Linked DNA regions of Fulvivirga ulvae. The protein of the gene in region 4 binds, or shares a complex with, the protein of the main gene of each other region. Links are inferred from orthologs where the notes say so. Each region holds a gene or a part of one and is shown on either strand. Other genes may lie near its edges.

What was found.
Region 1: the proteins of LVD17_RS17410 (region 4) and LVD17_RS04520 are in contact, whole or in part, in a cryo-EM structure (PDB 6ZJN), measured with the Thermus thermophilus proteins. The link is inferred for Fulvivirga ulvae from one-to-one orthologs. Residues at the interface, in WP_096411122.1 of Thermus thermophilus: Ala224, Glu225, Gln226, Glu227, Ala295, Trp297, Phe298, Arg299; in WP_223903221.1 of Thermus thermophilus: Pro35, Ser36, Asp139, Gly141, Ala142.
Region 2: the proteins of LVD17_RS17410 (region 4) and LVD17_RS04535 are in contact, whole or in part, in a cryo-EM structure (PDB 6KHJ), measured with the Thermosynechococcus vestitus proteins. The link is inferred for Fulvivirga ulvae from one-to-one orthologs. Residues at the interface, in WP_126985484.1 of Thermosynechococcus vestitus: Gln8, Lys26, Trp29, Leu30, Pro33, Met34, Met37, Leu38, Leu83, Ile84, Phe85, Lys86, Glu87, Asp88, Val89, Leu90, Pro91, Ala92, Thr100, Ala104, Val107, Ile108, Phe111, Leu112, Tyr114, Ile115, Ile125, Ser126, Leu128, Phe133; in WP_126986108.1 of Thermosynechococcus vestitus: Gly6, Tyr7, Glu8, Tyr9, Phe10, Gly12, Phe13, Leu14, Ile16, Cys17, Ser18, Pro21, Ala24, Leu25, Ala27, Ser28, Leu31, Arg32, Pro33, Ser35, Arg40, Leu41, Thr42, Thr43, Tyr44, Glu45, Ile51, Gly53, Ala54, Trp55.
Region 3: the proteins of LVD17_RS17410 (region 4) and LVD17_RS04530 are in contact, whole or in part, in a crystal structure (PDB 6Y11), measured with the Thermus thermophilus proteins. The link is inferred for Fulvivirga ulvae from one-to-one orthologs. Residues at the interface, in WP_096411122.1 of Thermus thermophilus: Arg36, Val44, Arg45, Met46, Gly47, Pro48, Asn49, Arg50, Val51, Leu57, Gln58, Ala61, Asp62, Ile64, Lys65, Ile67, Phe68, Lys69, Glu70, Ile72, Val74, Glu223, Ala224, Glu225, His233, Thr234, Glu235, Tyr236, Ser237, Trp241; in WP_096411117.1 of Thermus thermophilus: Arg16, Glu17, Gly18, Leu24, Leu27, Val28, Trp30, Gly31, Arg32, Asn34, Ser35, Trp37, Thr54, Asp55, Ala56, Asp59, Ala61, Arg62, Phe63, Gly64, Glu66, Val67, Phe68, Arg69, Ala70, Ser71, Arg73, Gln74, Ala75, Asp76.

The regions. Positions count from the first base shown.
Region 1 is NZ_CP089981.1:1,061,977-1,066,888, forward strand. Bases 1,964-4,912 are described here. They hold LVD17_RS04520 (NADH-quinone oxidoreductase subunit D), read right to left. Parts: upstream 4,073-4,912; coding sequence 2,855-4,072; downstream 1,964-2,854. Other genes in these bases: LVD17_RS04515 (NAD(P)H-hydrate dehydratase), read right to left, coding at 1,964-2,853; LVD17_RS04525 (NADH-quinone oxidoreductase subunit C), read right to left, coding at 4,073-4,558; LVD17_RS04530 (NADH-quinone oxidoreductase subunit B), read right to left, coding at 4,562-4,912. In the rest of the region: LVD17_RS04505 (sensor histidine kinase), read left to right, coding at 1-565; LVD17_RS04510 (T9SS type A sorting domain-containing protein), read right to left, coding at 833-1,201; more of LVD17_RS04515, read right to left, coding at 1,357-1,963.
Region 2 is NZ_CP089981.1:1,065,817-1,070,737, forward strand. What follows is about bases 1-2,958. They hold LVD17_RS04535 (NADH-quinone oxidoreductase subunit A), read right to left. Parts: upstream 1,745-2,958; coding sequence 1,256-1,744; downstream 1-1,255. Other genes in these bases: LVD17_RS04520 (NADH-quinone oxidoreductase subunit D), read right to left, coding at 1-232; LVD17_RS04525 (NADH-quinone oxidoreductase subunit C), read right to left, coding at 233-718; LVD17_RS04530 (NADH-quinone oxidoreductase subunit B), read right to left, coding at 722-1,243; LVD17_RS04540 (Dps family protein), read left to right, coding at 1,939-2,379; LVD17_RS04545 (S-adenosylmethionine decarboxylase family protein), read left to right, coding at 2,527-2,835. In the rest of the region: more of LVD17_RS04550, read left to right, coding at 2,959-4,258; LVD17_RS04555 (hypothetical protein), read left to right, coding at 4,262-4,921. UniProt on the Escherichia coli protein: NDH-1 shuttles electrons from NADH, via FMN and iron-sulfur (Fe-S) centers, to quinones in the respiratory chain. The immediate electron acceptor for the enzyme in this species is believed to be ubiquinone.
Region 3 is NZ_CP089981.1:1,065,299-1,068,137, reverse strand. It holds LVD17_RS04530 (NADH-quinone oxidoreductase subunit B), read left to right. Parts: upstream 1-1,078; coding sequence 1,079-1,600; downstream 1,601-2,839. Other genes in the region: LVD17_RS04520 (NADH-quinone oxidoreductase subunit D), read left to right, coding at 2,090-2,839; LVD17_RS04525 (NADH-quinone oxidoreductase subunit C), read left to right, coding at 1,604-2,089; LVD17_RS04535 (NADH-quinone oxidoreductase subunit A), read left to right, coding at 578-1,066; LVD17_RS04540 (Dps family protein), read right to left, coding at 1-383. UniProt on the Escherichia coli protein: NDH-1 shuttles electrons from NADH, via FMN and iron-sulfur (Fe-S) centers, to quinones in the respiratory chain. The immediate electron acceptor for the enzyme in this species is ubiquinone.
Region 4 is NZ_CP089981.1:4,059,965-4,064,760, forward strand. Bases 1,169-4,001 are described here. They hold LVD17_RS17410 (complex I subunit 1/NuoH family protein), read right to left. Parts: upstream 3,210-4,001; coding sequence 2,127-3,209; downstream 1,169-2,126. Other genes in these bases: LVD17_RS17405 (tetratricopeptide repeat-containing sensor histidine kinase), read right to left, coding at 1,169-2,108; murI (glutamate racemase), read right to left, coding at 3,324-4,001. Outside these bases: LVD17_RS17400 (4Fe-4S dicluster domain-containing protein), read right to left, coding at 1-21; more of LVD17_RS17405, read right to left, coding at 75-1,168; more of murI, read right to left, coding at 4,002-4,139; LVD17_RS17420 (enoyl-ACP reductase FabI), read left to right, coding at 4,366-4,796. UniProt on the Escherichia coli protein: NDH-1 shuttles electrons from NADH, via FMN and iron-sulfur (Fe-S) centers, to quinones in the respiratory chain. The immediate electron acceptor for the enzyme in this species is believed to be ubiquinone.

The DNA.
Region 1 (4,912 bases), 3.0 Mb from region 4 along the record:
TCCGGATGATATCAATCTCAAGTATTTTGACATGATTGAACACACAGCTAAGGACATGGAAGTATTACTGTCGAAGCTGGCACAAGTGCATGAGATTATCAACAGCAAGCCTCACAAGGATGAAATTGATATTCCTTCTTTATTGAGCGAAATCAGGGATGTAATTAAATTTCATGATAAAAGCCTGAATACCAAATATTCCTTTGACCTCAGTGTGGTTAACATTACTTCAGACCGGTATCTGCTCAGCATAATTATAAAAAACCTTATTGAGAACGCGTTAATATTCCGCAAAACATCCAACAGCGAGCCTCACCATATTCATATATCCACCAGTATCCATGAGGGTGTATTTGAAATAAGAATTAAAGACAATGGTATCGGAATTCATGCCCCACACTTAAACATGATCTTCCAGATGTTCTTTAGAGGCTCTGATAAGTCAAAGGGCAGTGGTTTGGGTCTGTACCTTGTCAAAATGTGTGTTGATAAGCTTAAAGCCAGCATTGGTGTACAAAGCCAGGAAAATAAATTTACAGAATTTACAGTCAGCATCCCTGTATAGAATCTTCGTCTTTGTGTTTGACAGATAACTGTTTGTAGCAGTTGACAAGCTAACATCAAATAACAATAGCCGCAGTTACTGCTTTTCAGCAGCACGCTTCACATCGCATGTTTTAATTTCCGATCTTTTGCTCCACAGTTCCAGTTCTTCGGCCTGACTCGCTATAGCGGTTTGGCAATGTTTTATAATATAACTGGCAAGGCGAAGCCATTAAAAAAAAGCCCCTCAATTTCTTGAGAGGCACAATTTCAATAACCTGTATTATATTTATCTTTTTAGAAACTTATATGTTTCTTTAAAATATCCCTGATCATCCCGTATAGCCAAGAGGTAATATCCGGGTGCAAGATCTTTAACCTTTAGTCTAAATTCATTTTCTCCTACATTTTCAACAGGAACATCAATTACATTTCCTATTATATTATGTACGGTAAAACTTGTTTTATTAAGTGTTGAATTATTGATTTTAACACTTAGGTAATCAGCTGTTGGGTTGGGAAACATGCTGACTTCGTTTAATTTCTTTTCCAGTGAAGAATCTTTGAAACGCTCAATCTCTCCATTCTGCGCAAAGAGAGAGGTTCCTCCAAAGGTCAATATAAGTGCTGAAAGTACGGTAAGTATAAATATTTTCATGCGCAATCGGGTATCAATTTTTATCAACCATCGAACAAAAACCGATCCACAATTCTTTCTCCCTCACAATTTTTTTGAGCTCCTCTCGTTGCAGACCTCCATTTAAATACGTAGAAACTTTTATAATGTTGTACATATACCAAATAAAAAGAAAATTATCTTATACTCTGATAAGCATTAGGAATAAAATCAACCAGATCAGAAGCGATCATTCCTATTTGACCTGTCACTTCGGCAGCAAGGTCACCAGCCACACCATGTAGATATACCCCCACCTTTGCTGCATTTTCCGGCAGGTACTTCTGAGCAAGCAGTGAGGTTATCATTCCTGTTAACACATCACCAGTGCCTCCACTGGCCATGCCAGGGTTGCCCGAACTGTTAAAATAAACCTCTCCGGAAGGGAGTGCAATAGATGTGTGGGCACCTTTAAGCACAACGATAACATTGTTTTCCCTGGCAAAGGCGGTTTGCTTTTCCAGGCGTTCAAAATCATTCGACCAGTCTCCGGCCAGTCTTTCAAATTCCTTAGGGTGAGGTGTAAGAATAGTACCTGCAGGCAAAACTTCCAGAATTTCACGGTGTTCAGAAATTATATTAAGTCCGTCAGCATCGATAACCAGGGGTTTACCAAATGCCTGGATAGCCTGCATTAAACTATAAACCGTTTCCTGCTCCTTTCCAAGTCCGGGACCAATCCCTAAAGCGTCATATCCGGCTACATCGCCATAGCTGGTGAGGAAATGATCGCCCTCGTCTGGTAATACCATGGCCTCCGGAACTGTAGACTGCATGACACTATAGCCACATCGCGGAATATTCATTGTAAGCAAACCTACCCCGCTACGGAGGGCCGCTTTGGCACATAGTACGGCCGCCCCCATTTTCCCATAGCTACCAGCCATTATCAGCGCGCGCCCATGCGTGCCCTTATGAGCAAATTTGGATCTTTTCTTAAGTACACCTCTGATGGATTCACTTGTCAGCATAAAGTAGTGAGAGGTTTCTCTTTCAACAGCTTCCTGCATGAGACCAATATCTACAATATGCCAATCTCCAACATATTCACTATTTTCGGGCATAAAAAATGCCAGCTTTGGTATTTGAAACGAAACGGTATATTCTGGCTTTACAATTGTGCCTCCTGCTGTATGCTGATCTGAAAATAATCCTGACGCGATATCTATAGCAATTATTGTATTGTCAGAATTATTCATGACCTCTATAACTTCTGCATACAGGCCCTCGACTTCACGGCTCAGGCCAGATCCAAAAATACCGTCTATAACAATATGGTATAGGTTAAAGTCCGGTATCTCATCAGTATTACTGATTGGCACCACGTCTATCAGCCCCTCCAGGCGCTTCTCATTTATTTTAAAATCACCGGAGGCAGAGGCAGATTTTCTGATAACATAAGCCTTTACCTTATAATTTTTCTCATTTAGCAATCGAGCTACCACCAGACCATCTCCTCCGTTATTTCCGGTACCACACACTATTGCCACCTGATACTTAGGACTAAAACGGGCGGTAAACCAACGTGTAAATGCCTTAGCAGCTCGCTCCATCAGGTCAACAGAGCGAATGGGTTCATGCTTTATTGTAAAATCGTCTACATTACGGATCTGGTTGGCAGATAAAACTTTCATATTAACGGTCTACTTCTCCTAATACTATATCGATAGACCCTAATACCGCTATCAGGTCAGCAATAAGGCTCCCTTTTGATAACTCTGAAATGATAGAAAGGTTTACAAAGCAACAAGATCTACCTTTGCACCTGAAAGGAATATCACTTTTCCCGTCAGCCCTAAAAAAGAAACCCAACTCGCCCCTGGGTGTTTCACCCCGTATATAAAAATCCTGGGCCTTTGGTCTTATTTTTTTGGGCACAAGTTCTTGAGGGTCAAATTCTCGGGTTCGTTTATGCTCTTTAGTAAGTTTTTCCAGACACTGCTCAATAATTTTCAGAGACTCATGTATTTCCCTTACACGCACATCCGTTCTGTCCCAGCAATCTCCTACCGTACCAACTTTCCCTTCACCCACTGGAATATCAAAATCGATTTCAGGATAGACAGAATAGCCATCCACCTTTCGCAGGTCATATCGAAGGCCTGAACCACGTAGCATAGGGCCTGTCACACCATAGTTAAGGGCCAGGTCCAAAGGAAGTACTCCTATATTTGCCGTGCGATCAATAAATATCTTATTTTCCATTACAAGCCCTTCCAGCTCGGCCAGCTTTGGCTTTAAGTAGTTGACAAATTCGGCACAGCGCTCCTCAAACCCAACGGGAAGATCGTAAAACAATCCACCTACCCAAATATAATTATACAGCATTCTGGCTCCGCTGGCCCATTCCAGCATACGTTGAATATGTTCACGGTCCCTGATCAGCCAAAAGAACGGTGTAAAAGCCCCAATATCCATGGCATAGGTACCAACAGCTACAAAATGAGATGCTATTCTGTTAAGTTCAGTTACTAAAACACGGATATATTCAACTCTCTTAGGCAACTTGTCTGCTATACCAAGCATTTTTTCGACTCCCATAACATACACATGCTCCGAATTCATAGCAGCCAGGTAATCCATCCGATCCACAAAAGGTATCACCTGATTGTATGGAAGTGATTCTGCATGCTTTTCAAAACACCTGTGAAGATATCCTAAATGTGGTATTACATCTTTTATCACTTCTCCATCGGAAACTACCTCAAGTCTCAATACACCATGTGTAGAGGGGTGCTGAGGACCGAGATTAATAACCATTTCCTCTGACTTCAGGTCTTCCTCGTTATATTTATTGGGTTCTGACTTAATCAGATTATCTTCCCGATATTGATATTGTATTTCGTTGGCCACCTAATATTCTACTTTTATACCTCTGTAATACTCCTGATGCTGATAATCCTTTCGAAGCGGATATCCCTCCCAGTCAGCCGGCATGAGGATCCTGCGGAGATCGGGATGATTTTCAAAGCTTATCCCGAACATGTCGTAAGCCTCTCTTTCATGCCAGTCAGCAGTCTTCCAAATATCACTTACCGAACTTATTTGTGGTTTACTTCTGTCAACTTTCACTTTAATCATCAGCCCTGTTTCGAATGGAACCGAATATAAGTTATAAATAACCTCCATGGTACCTATTTCCGGGCCGTTGTCCAGGCCTGTCAGGCAGGAGAGCATATCAAAATAGGTCAGCTCATTGGTATGCAATTCAAGGCATACGCGATGCACGTCACCCACCCCGATTTCAATAGCCTTGGGTGAGGCGGCTTCATCAACTTCCTTTATGACTGCCTCTCCAAATTTATTTTTGAGTATGGATATGATTTTTTCTATCTCCATAATTTAAGCTTCTTGTTTTTTCAACAATCTCTCAAGAGCCTTGGGTGCCATTAAAGATTCACTTCTTATTTTCTCCTGCAGTTTCAAGAAGCCTCCGATAAGTGCTTCTGGTCTTGGGGGACAACCTGGCACATATACATCCACTGGAATAATCCTGTCTACTCCTTTAACCACATGATAGCCATGCTCCCAGTACGGCCCACCGCAATTAGAACATGACCCCATAGAAATAACATACCGTGGCTCTGACATTTGCTCATAGAGTCTTCTGATCCGGTCAGCCATTTTGAATGTTACCGTTCCTGCCACAATCATGACGTCAGCCTGTCTTGGTGAAGCCCGGGGAGCCATGCC
Region 2 (4,921 bases), 3.0 Mb from region 4 along the record:
ATTCTGCATGCTTTTCAAAACACCTGTGAAGATATCCTAAATGTGGTATTACATCTTTTATCACTTCTCCATCGGAAACTACCTCAAGTCTCAATACACCATGTGTAGAGGGGTGCTGAGGACCGAGATTAATAACCATTTCCTCTGACTTCAGGTCTTCCTCGTTATATTTATTGGGTTCTGACTTAATCAGATTATCTTCCCGATATTGATATTGTATTTCGTTGGCCACCTAATATTCTACTTTTATACCTCTGTAATACTCCTGATGCTGATAATCCTTTCGAAGCGGATATCCCTCCCAGTCAGCCGGCATGAGGATCCTGCGGAGATCGGGATGATTTTCAAAGCTTATCCCGAACATGTCGTAAGCCTCTCTTTCATGCCAGTCAGCAGTCTTCCAAATATCACTTACCGAACTTATTTGTGGTTTACTTCTGTCAACTTTCACTTTAATCATCAGCCCTGTTTCGAATGGAACCGAATATAAGTTATAAATAACCTCCATGGTACCTATTTCCGGGCCGTTGTCCAGGCCTGTCAGGCAGGAGAGCATATCAAAATAGGTCAGCTCATTGGTATGCAATTCAAGGCATACGCGATGCACGTCACCCACCCCGATTTCAATAGCCTTGGGTGAGGCGGCTTCATCAACTTCCTTTATGACTGCCTCTCCAAATTTATTTTTGAGTATGGATATGATTTTTTCTATCTCCATAATTTAAGCTTCTTGTTTTTTCAACAATCTCTCAAGAGCCTTGGGTGCCATTAAAGATTCACTTCTTATTTTCTCCTGCAGTTTCAAGAAGCCTCCGATAAGTGCTTCTGGTCTTGGGGGACAACCTGGCACATATACATCCACTGGAATAATCCTGTCTACTCCTTTAACCACATGATAGCCATGCTCCCAGTACGGCCCACCGCAATTAGAACATGACCCCATAGAAATAACATACCGTGGCTCTGACATTTGCTCATAGAGTCTTCTGATCCGGTCAGCCATTTTGAATGTTACCGTTCCTGCCACAATCATGACGTCAGCCTGTCTTGGTGAAGCCCGGGGAGCCATGCCAAGTCTGTCCATATCGTATACAGATGTACCGGTTGTCATAAACTCAATTGCACAGCAAGCTATTCCAAAGGTCATTGGGAACATTGAGGATAACCTTGCCCAGTTTATAAGGTCGTCTACCTTAGTAACTATGACACCTCCACTGTTGAATTTTCTATCTAATAAGCCCATAAGTTTTATTGCTCACGAAGATTTGCGGCTATATTTTCTATTTATATTGTCATAAAGCGCTTTAGGCACGGGTGATTTATAGTTACTCACTTCCTGTTGGTCAGTTTTAGGCCATTCTAAATAACCCCAGGCCCAGGCCCAGGCAAGTCCTAACGCCAGAATAAGCACAAAAACTACCATTTCGATTAGTGCGAACCAGCCCCAAAGGCCATTGGTTTGCTCCACAAGCTCTGCTCTTCCAAATACTGTTGCCCAGGGAAAAAGGAAAACGATTTCTACCTCGAACAATACAAACAGCAGTGCTATTATATAAAACCTGAAGTTAAAACGCACCCAGGCTGAACTCAACGGCTGTTCACCACTTTCATAGGTTTGAAGCTTTTCTTCATTAGGTCGTTCCGGCCTTACGATCCATGATGTTACCAATCCTCCAATAATAAAAATTAGTCCTCCGATGATGAAGATTAATACTTCTCCAAATGCTGAAATTTCCGTTTCCATCCTTATTTGAATAACATTTATATCAAATATAGACCAAAACTGCTAAGAATTTAAGTTTAGTTTATAGAAGTGCCAAGAATTGTCGGAATAGAGGTGGCTTATGACTTTATAGGCACAATCAATTTGATTTGCTAATCAATAAATGGCATTTTTGCGTTATTCAAAATGAAGATCCAATTAAACAAAAATACGTAATGAAAAACGACAAAATTATTGATAAGCTGAATATCTTACTGGCTGATTATCAGATTTATTATCAAAATCTGAGGGGATTTCATTGGAACATTCAGGGCAAACATTTTTTTCAGCTGCACGACAAATTTGAAGAATTATACACCGATTCTGCTCAAAAAATTGACGACATCGCAGAAAGGATCCTTACTATTGAAGGAAAACCCCTGCACTCATTCAAGGATTATATTGAAACATCTACAATCAAGGCTAAAAAGAATATTCACGATGGTGAAGGAGCTGTTTCTTCAATAATTGATGACTTAAAAAATATCCTTGACCTGGAAAGAGAAATAAAAGAAATGGCCTCTGAAGCCAGTGACGATGGAACCGAAGATTTAATGTCAGACTTCATTGATGAGCAGGAGAAAACGCTCTGGATGATGAAAGCCTGGATGAAATAATAAGTTATATTTTCAGGTTATGTATAGCAGCAGGTAAATTATCTGCTGCTTTTTATTTACATACGACTGTAAACAAGATATAGATTGCCCAAAAATTGTTATATTTTTGTTTTTGAATACTGAAAAACGCACTGAAGACTAACATTTTTGGAAGCTAAGATTGATAACTTTTCCTGTTGGATCAAAGATGTAAATCCTGAGAGTTTGAAGAGGGATTTTGAGCAGATGCTAATCGCATCCGGCTTTGGCCTCCTCAATTGTATGGAGCATCACTTCAGTCCTCAGGGATACACCTGCCTTTGGCTGCTGTCAGAGAGTCATTTTGCTATTCATACCTTCCCGGAAGAACAAAAAACGTATATCGAGTTAAGTAGCTGCAATTCTGACATGTATGACAAATTCCTTATCCTGCTGAAGGAATACGAGCGAAAAAAACAGAAGCATGACATTTCTTAGCATTTGCCGGCATGCCTACTACCTTCTTGGCGCTATACTTCTGGGCACAGCGCTCAGACTGCAGATTGATTTGCTAAATTACTTTTATGAAACTCGATTTGCAGACTGGGTACCCGTATTTATCGTTTTTATTTCAGCGTTTATGCTTGCAATAAAATATATAGATTTCAAGGGAGCCACCAGCCTAACCGCCAATCTGCTGTTCCTTACTTTAGTACTTTTTGGTGCCGGCATAGTTTTCCGGATCTATGGGTACATGGACTGGGCAAATATAGTTGTATATATGATGCTTTCTATCCTGGCCGTAGTTCTGGGAATTTTTTTGAAGCCCAATAGATACCGGGTTAACATACTGATCATTTTGGCTTCATCTCTGGCATTTTGGATTGCCCCTGCTCTTTCTACACAATGGCTGACTATACCTGTAGCAATACTTTACCTGTTTCATGAAGCACTGTACAGACAGTGGTGGAAATCAGGTGTATGGGTAACAGCCTCGCTCGTGCTCATGCTGGTCAGCCTGAATATTCCTGGTGATAATATCAGATATAAGAGCCAAAAGAAATATTATGACAAAGTCCTCTATTCCTCCAAGACCCCATATCATCAAATAGACATTACAACATGGAAGGGACATGAGTGGTTTTACTATGATAACATCAATCAGTTTAGCTCTATTGATTATAGCCTTTACTTTGAACCTATGGTTCATCCGGTCATGAAAATGAGCCCTGAACCTAAACGAGTATTAGTGATTGGTGCGGAAAACGGGCTTTTGATCAGGGAGGTTCTGAAACACCCGATAGTAGAACAGGTTGACCTTGTCCCCATGGATACCGCTTTGCTCAATATTGCAGCTACGCTAAACTGGTTTACCGACCTCAATCATCACTCGCTTAAAAGTGGCAAATTACAAATTAGGAATGATGACATATTTCATCTTCTCGACGCGGATTCTGCTCAATACGACCTTATCTTTGTGGATGTTCCGGATCCTGTAGACATCGAATTTAGCAGATATTACACTTTGGAATTTTACGAGTTATGCCACCGGGCCTTAAAAACCGATGGGATGATGGTAACTCAGGCGGGTAGCCCATACCTGGCAACTATTGCCTTTTACACTATACAGAACACCATAAAAGCAGCCAGCTTTGCCACATTACCTTTGCATAACCAAGTATTGACGATCGGAGAATGGGGATGGGTTATCGGAGCGAAAGGTACTTCTGATGCGGAGTTGCTACGCCAGGCAAGTCAATGTACTTTTGATGATGTGGATACCCGATGGTTAAACCATGAGGCTATGCAAATGATCCTGTCATTTGGCAAACCTTCTGTAAGTATTGACTCACTTGATGTTAACACTTTAAAGCAGTCCATTATCCATGAGTATTACAAGTCGGGAACATGGACTTTTTAGCCTATGAGGAAAATCTGGATTTTCAACAAATCAATAGATCTCTGGGTACTCGGTTTTCCGGTATGGCTTACATGGTTGGTTTGTTTTGTTCTGCCTGATCATACACTGCAGCAAAGTATGCCATTATGGTTTTGGGTAGTAATAATACTTGGCATTGATGTTACCCATGTGTGGAGTACCATTTTCCGAACCTACCTGGACAAGGAAGAATTTCATACGCACAGGAAGCTGCTTATCAGCGCCCCGCTGATCGGGCTGTTTGTTTTCTTTATACTTGCCTTTTTCTCTACCGCATTATTCTGGACTGCACTTGCTTATCTGGCAGTTTTCCACTTCATCAAACAGCAGTACGGCTTCATGCAAATCTATAGGGCAAAGTATGGCTTCCTTAATTTTTCCAGGAGAATCTCCGACAAGACCGCTATCTATGTTGGCATGCTCTACCCGGTTTTTTATTGGCATATCAACCATGACCGGCATTTTAACTGGTTTATTGACGGTGATTTCCTGAATATAAGCTCCTTGTTAGGCAATGTATCTTTTTGGAATGATTCCGCTTTGCAAATCACCAATCAGACCTGCATCTTGTTGTACTTTTTTATTCTGGGATTCTGGCTATACGAAGAGATCAGCCTGCACAAAAAACACGGGCACAGGTTTCCC
Region 3 (2,839 bases), 3.0 Mb from region 4 along the record:
GACATTAAATCTTCGGTTCCATCGTCACTGGCTTCAGAGGCCATTTCTTTTATTTCTCTTTCCAGGTCAAGGATATTTTTTAAGTCATCAATTATTGAAGAAACAGCTCCTTCACCATCGTGAATATTCTTTTTAGCCTTGATTGTAGATGTTTCAATATAATCCTTGAATGAGTGCAGGGGTTTTCCTTCAATAGTAAGGATCCTTTCTGCGATGTCGTCAATTTTTTGAGCAGAATCGGTGTATAATTCTTCAAATTTGTCGTGCAGCTGAAAAAAATGTTTGCCCTGAATGTTCCAATGAAATCCCCTCAGATTTTGATAATAAATCTGATAATCAGCCAGTAAGATATTCAGCTTATCAATAATTTTGTCGTTTTTCATTACGTATTTTTGTTTAATTGGATCTTCATTTTGAATAACGCAAAAATGCCATTTATTGATTAGCAAATCAAATTGATTGTGCCTATAAAGTCATAAGCCACCTCTATTCCGACAATTCTTGGCACTTCTATAAACTAAACTTAAATTCTTAGCAGTTTTGGTCTATATTTGATATAAATGTTATTCAAATAAGGATGGAAACGGAAATTTCAGCATTTGGAGAAGTATTAATCTTCATCATCGGAGGACTAATTTTTATTATTGGAGGATTGGTAACATCATGGATCGTAAGGCCGGAACGACCTAATGAAGAAAAGCTTCAAACCTATGAAAGTGGTGAACAGCCGTTGAGTTCAGCCTGGGTGCGTTTTAACTTCAGGTTTTATATAATAGCACTGCTGTTTGTATTGTTCGAGGTAGAAATCGTTTTCCTTTTTCCCTGGGCAACAGTATTTGGAAGAGCAGAGCTTGTGGAGCAAACCAATGGCCTTTGGGGCTGGTTCGCACTAATCGAAATGGTAGTTTTTGTGCTTATTCTGGCGTTAGGACTTGCCTGGGCCTGGGCCTGGGGTTATTTAGAATGGCCTAAAACTGACCAACAGGAAGTGAGTAACTATAAATCACCCGTGCCTAAAGCGCTTTATGACAATATAAATAGAAAATATAGCCGCAAATCTTCGTGAGCAATAAAACTTATGGGCTTATTAGATAGAAAATTCAACAGTGGAGGTGTCATAGTTACTAAGGTAGACGACCTTATAAACTGGGCAAGGTTATCCTCAATGTTCCCAATGACCTTTGGAATAGCTTGCTGTGCAATTGAGTTTATGACAACCGGTACATCTGTATACGATATGGACAGACTTGGCATGGCTCCCCGGGCTTCACCAAGACAGGCTGACGTCATGATTGTGGCAGGAACGGTAACATTCAAAATGGCTGACCGGATCAGAAGACTCTATGAGCAAATGTCAGAGCCACGGTATGTTATTTCTATGGGGTCATGTTCTAATTGCGGTGGGCCGTACTGGGAGCATGGCTATCATGTGGTTAAAGGAGTAGACAGGATTATTCCAGTGGATGTATATGTGCCAGGTTGTCCCCCAAGACCAGAAGCACTTATCGGAGGCTTCTTGAAACTGCAGGAGAAAATAAGAAGTGAATCTTTAATGGCACCCAAGGCTCTTGAGAGATTGTTGAAAAAACAAGAAGCTTAAATTATGGAGATAGAAAAAATCATATCCATACTCAAAAATAAATTTGGAGAGGCAGTCATAAAGGAAGTTGATGAAGCCGCCTCACCCAAGGCTATTGAAATCGGGGTGGGTGACGTGCATCGCGTATGCCTTGAATTGCATACCAATGAGCTGACCTATTTTGATATGCTCTCCTGCCTGACAGGCCTGGACAACGGCCCGGAAATAGGTACCATGGAGGTTATTTATAACTTATATTCGGTTCCATTCGAAACAGGGCTGATGATTAAAGTGAAAGTTGACAGAAGTAAACCACAAATAAGTTCGGTAAGTGATATTTGGAAGACTGCTGACTGGCATGAAAGAGAGGCTTACGACATGTTCGGGATAAGCTTTGAAAATCATCCCGATCTCCGCAGGATCCTCATGCCGGCTGACTGGGAGGGATATCCGCTTCGAAAGGATTATCAGCATCAGGAGTATTACAGAGGTATAAAAGTAGAATATTAGGTGGCCAACGAAATACAATATCAATATCGGGAAGATAATCTGATTAAGTCAGAACCCAATAAATATAACGAGGAAGACCTGAAGTCAGAGGAAATGGTTATTAATCTCGGTCCTCAGCACCCCTCTACACATGGTGTATTGAGACTTGAGGTAGTTTCCGATGGAGAAGTGATAAAAGATGTAATACCACATTTAGGATATCTTCACAGGTGTTTTGAAAAGCATGCAGAATCACTTCCATACAATCAGGTGATACCTTTTGTGGATCGGATGGATTACCTGGCTGCTATGAATTCGGAGCATGTGTATGTTATGGGAGTCGAAAAAATGCTTGGTATAGCAGACAAGTTGCCTAAGAGAGTTGAATATATCCGTGTTTTAGTAACTGAACTTAACAGAATAGCATCTCATTTTGTAGCTGTTGGTACCTATGCCATGGATATTGGGGCTTTTACACCGTTCTTTTGGCTGATCAGGGACCGTGAACATATTCAACGTATGCTGGAATGGGCCAGCGGAGCCAGAATGCTGTATAATTATATTTGGGTAGGTGGATTGTTTTACGATCTTCCCGTTGGGTTTGAGGAGCGCTGTGCCGAATTTGTCAACTACTTAAAGCCAAAGCTGGCCGAGCTGGAAGGGCTTGTAATGGAAAATAAGATATTTATTGATCGCACGGCAAATATAGGAGTACTTCCTTTGGACCTGGCCCTTAACTATGGTGTGACAGGCCCTATGCTACGTGGTTCA
Region 4 (4,796 bases):
GCTCCAGTAGGAATGGTTCATGCTACAAATATTGGTCAGCGAATTAAGAAAATGCAAGAAAATTCAAGAAATGTTTAGAAGATCGGCTCTTTTTTTATGGTGAACTTAAACGTACTGCCTTCACCTTCCTTGCTTTCCACCCATATCTTTCCACCCATACGCTCCACAAACTCTTTACAGAGTTTAAGACCGAGACCAGTGCCTTTTTCGTTGGCGGTGCCTTTGGTGGTATAGAGTACAGTGGTGTTGAACAACTGGGACTTTTGCTCTTCGCTCATACCTATACCGTTGTCTTTAATACTTATGATCAGGGTATCGTTATCTTTATCTTTAGCGGAAATCTCTACATAACCACCCTCCCTGGTAAATTTAATAGAGTTGGCTACTAAATTCCGGATGATAAGGTCAAGCATATTCCTGTCTGCCAAAACACTCATATCTTCTTCTACAAGATCTATGAACTGGATGCTTTTGTCATTGATCTCGCGGAAAAAGTTAAGATTTTCCTCTACAAGTTCTTTTAGTTCCAGAGGTTCTTCCTGAATGGTGATCTCATTCATTTGTACCAATGCCCAATCCAGAAGATTGTCAAGCAATTTACGGGTATTGTCAAGTCTCACTTTCAGTGATTTCGTCAGCTGGCGCAGTTCTTCCTGGTTGAGGTTGCCTTCATCAAGCATATCCAAAATACCTACCAGAGCATGAATGGGGGAGCGGACATCATGGGAAACGATAGAAAAGAATTTATCCTTCATTTCAAGCAGCCCTGCCAGCTCCCGGCTTTGCTCCTCCATTTCTTTTTGATGTATAACCAAAAGATCATTGATCTTTTTGCGGCGTACACTACTTCTGTACAGCGTGATTAGCAATACAGCTGTAAAAGCCAGTATAACGACCAGGATATTTCTGAAAAACTCCTCATTTTTCAGCTGGGTTTTCTGCTGCTCTTCTTTTTGGTTGAGCAGGGCAATTTCCATATCCTTATTGGCGGTTTCATATTTTATCTGGATCTGGGCAAACTGCTCTTTTTGCTTTTCACTGAATACACTGTCCTCCATGGCCTTAAACATTTTGTAATACTTCAGCGACAGTTTATACTCGCCCTTCCTTTCATAAAGATTAGACATTTCCTCATAAGCTTTGATGATCAGCTCATTGTTGTTCATGCCTTTTGAAATTTTCAGGGAAGCATCCAAAAGCTCTCCGGCTTTGTCATATTCTCCCATTTTCATTCTTGCAACACCCAGCCCGAGTTGTGTTTCAGCAATACCACTCTTGTTGTTAAGTTCTTCATACCTTTTCAGTGCACGATCATGGTAATCCAGTGATTTCTCAAATTCACCGAGATTTTCATAGGCTATGGCTATTTTATTCAGTATCTGAGGGATCAGAACCGTGGTTTTCAGTTTCATGCTGAGTTCCAGTGCCTTTTGTAGTTCAGTCAGCGCTTTTTCATACTGCCCCTCCATAATGAGTATTTCGCCGATGTCATGCCCTGAATAAGCCAGCCCTTCATGGTCATCAATTACACTACTCAGCTTCATGGAGTTTTCTATGTACTCCCTGGCTTTTTCCAGTTGTCCCATAGATTTCAGTACCCTTCCGATATTATAGGTGGTAATGGCAATATATAGCTTGTCATTTATTTCCTGTGCCTTTTTTAAACTTTGCTGATAGTAGTCGTAGGCATCACTGAATAAGTCAAGATCATAATAATCTTCTCCTATACTGTTCAGTGCCAGGGTAACGCCTGCGCCATAATCCATTTGTTTGTAGAGTCGAAGCGCTTCAAGATCATACTTTAAAGCCTCTTTGTAGTTGCTTTGTACGGTGTGGTAGCCTGCAAGCATTTCATCGGCAAAGGCGAGGTAGAGAGAGTCCTGAAGTTCAACAGCAAGATTGCGGGCCTGAATGGCCAACTGAATGGCAGTATCTACATTATTGTAATTATACTCATTGACAAGGTAAAATAGGATTTCGAGCTTTAATGAATCTGACTGACTTTCATTAAAGGCACGTTTTAAACTGTCAATTTTTGCCTGGTCTTGCGCTCGAAGCAATCCTGAACAAGCAAACAGGATAAAAAGTATGTATAAGTGCTTTCTCAAAATATTTTTTAATATACATTAAATCATGAACAATCTCCATACCCCTGATAATAATAACAGCACCAGCGCAGCAGGAGTCAGATATTTCCACCCGAGACTCATAAGCTGATCTATTCTTACCCTTGGGTAGGTCCACCTGACCCACATCTGTAGCAATACCATTAGCATGGCTTTGCTGATGAGCCAGAAACCGCTGCAAAAATGACCGAACCAGGTACCTGGCACGCCACTGGTCCACTCAGCGAGCTTTAAAGGGCCTATATTGGGAAAAGGAGTGTTCCAGCTGCCAAAAAATAACACTACGCCCAGCAGCGAAACCAAAAGCATCATGCCATATTCGGCAAGCATGATCACGGACCATCTGAAACCTGAATACTCAGTTTGGAAACCTGCAACGATCTCTGACTCTGCCTCAGGCAGATCGAATGGTGCCCTGTTACTTTCAGCCAGGGAGGTGATAAAAAAGATAAGCCATGCTAAAAAGAGCAGGGGTATTCTTACCACATTCCAGCTTAAAAAACCTCCGATATGTGTTATATCAATATCGAGGGCTTTAAGGCCGAAAAGATAGTTGGTTTCATTGGCCCAGATACCCTGCTGGGTAGAAATAGTCTGTAAATCAAGAGATTGACTGATAATAACCACGCATAATACACTCAGGGTCAACGGCACTTCGTAGGATATGATCTGAGCTGCAGAGCGCATGGCACCTAAAAGAGAATATTTGTTGTTAGAGCTCCAGCCCGCCATAACAATGCCGATAACATCGAGCGAAATAATTGCCAGCAAGTAAAATACACCGGTCTGGATAGGGGCACCTTGCCAGAAGGATGTAACCGGCAGCACGGCAAAGCCTGCAAACACAAAAACAAATATTAAAACAGGTGCTATCAGAAACAGCTTACGGTCAGCACTTTTAGGTACAATATCTTCCTTTTGCACCAGCTTGAGAAGGTCAGCAATAGTCTGTAAAAGTCCGTAATAACCCACCTCCATAGGGCCGTATCTGTCTTGTATAAAGGCTGATAGCTTTCGTTCGGCGTAGATAGCAAAAACGGCATAAACAAGTAAAAAAGGAAGAAAGAATAAAATAGTTGACATCTGTAAAATTTAATTTATCAGCCCCTTGCGGCAAAATAAACCAATACTGTTCAGATTACGCAAAGTATCCTTCGTCAATATATTAATATTTCAGATATAAAACATCAATTCGTATTAATCCCATAGTGGATACTTTTCCAAATGCACCAGTTCCCTGAAGAATATTTTGGTCGAGGCCTCAAATGACTGAGTGAAATCGGAAACCAGGAACTCATCTTTTAACTCCTGTCCTTCAGGAGCCAGTAACTTGCTCTCGGTCAGGTAGTTTTTTAGGTATTTGGCAGTGATCTCAGAAGAATCCAGAATTTTTACCTGGCCATTGAAAAAGTCATTGATCTGTTTTTTGATTAAAGGATAGTGCGTACACCCGAGGATCAGAGCCTCTATATCTCTGAACTGATTGATGTTTAAATATTTTTCAATGATCTCATGGCTGATCTTATTGTTGAAAAAGCCTTCCTCGATCATAGGTACCAGCAACGGTGTGGCTATGGATACCAGTTCAATGTTCTGCTTCAGCTGCTTGATTTTTTTAGCATAAACATTGGATTGTACGGTACGCTTGGTGCCAATTAAGCCAATCTTGTGTCCATTAAAATGCTCTTTGACATAAGAAACCATGGGGTCAATCACATTAATGACCTTGGCTCTCTTTCCGGTGTATTCCTTTAATAGCTCATAGGCGGCCGAACTTGCTGAATTGCAGGCAATTACTATCACTTTGCAACCTTTTTTTAATAACACATCGGCAATCTTGACGGAGTAGGCCTGCACCGCAGCTTCTGACTTATCGCCATAGGGCAAATGTGCTGTATCGCCAAAGTAGATCATAGACTCATAAGGAAGTACACGCCTGATGGCATGAGCCACCGTCAGACCACCAATTCCGCTATCAAATATCCCAACAGGGCTCCCAATGTTAAAATCCATATTAAAAATTTAAAGCCTCAAAAGTATTAAAAATAATATCTGTCGGGAGTGGCTATCCGGCATTTTTTAAGAAAAAAGTCGATGAGGTTTGTGCATAACTCGCGGTTATCGTATTAAAATTGGGTAGTGATGTAAGTCTGCCCTTGCTTTGGTTTACCGGCACTCTCCATTTAGGTAAATAATTTTGTATTATTGCACATCCAAAGAAGAAAAAAACTAACGTACTATGAGTAATAACATACTTAAAGGAAAGAAAGGCATAATATTCGGTGCCTTGGACGAAAACTCAATAGCATGGAAAACTGCTATCAAGGCACAGGAAGAAGGTGCTGAATTTGTACTTACAAATGCTCCGGTCGCATTGAGAATGGGAGCTATAAATAAATTGGCTGAAGAATGTAATGCCGAGGTTATTCCGGCGGATGCTACTTCCATTGAGGATCTGACAAATCTTTTTGAAAAATCTATGGAAGTGCTCGGTGGTAAGCTGGACTTTGTGCTTCATTCAATAGGTATGAGCCCGAACGTAAGAAAAGGTAAAGAATATGGAGACCTTAATTACGACTGGTTTTTGAAGACACTTGATATCTCTGGTATTTCTTTCCATAAAGTATTGCAAACTGCAGAGAAAACTGATGCTATGAATGATTGGGGTTC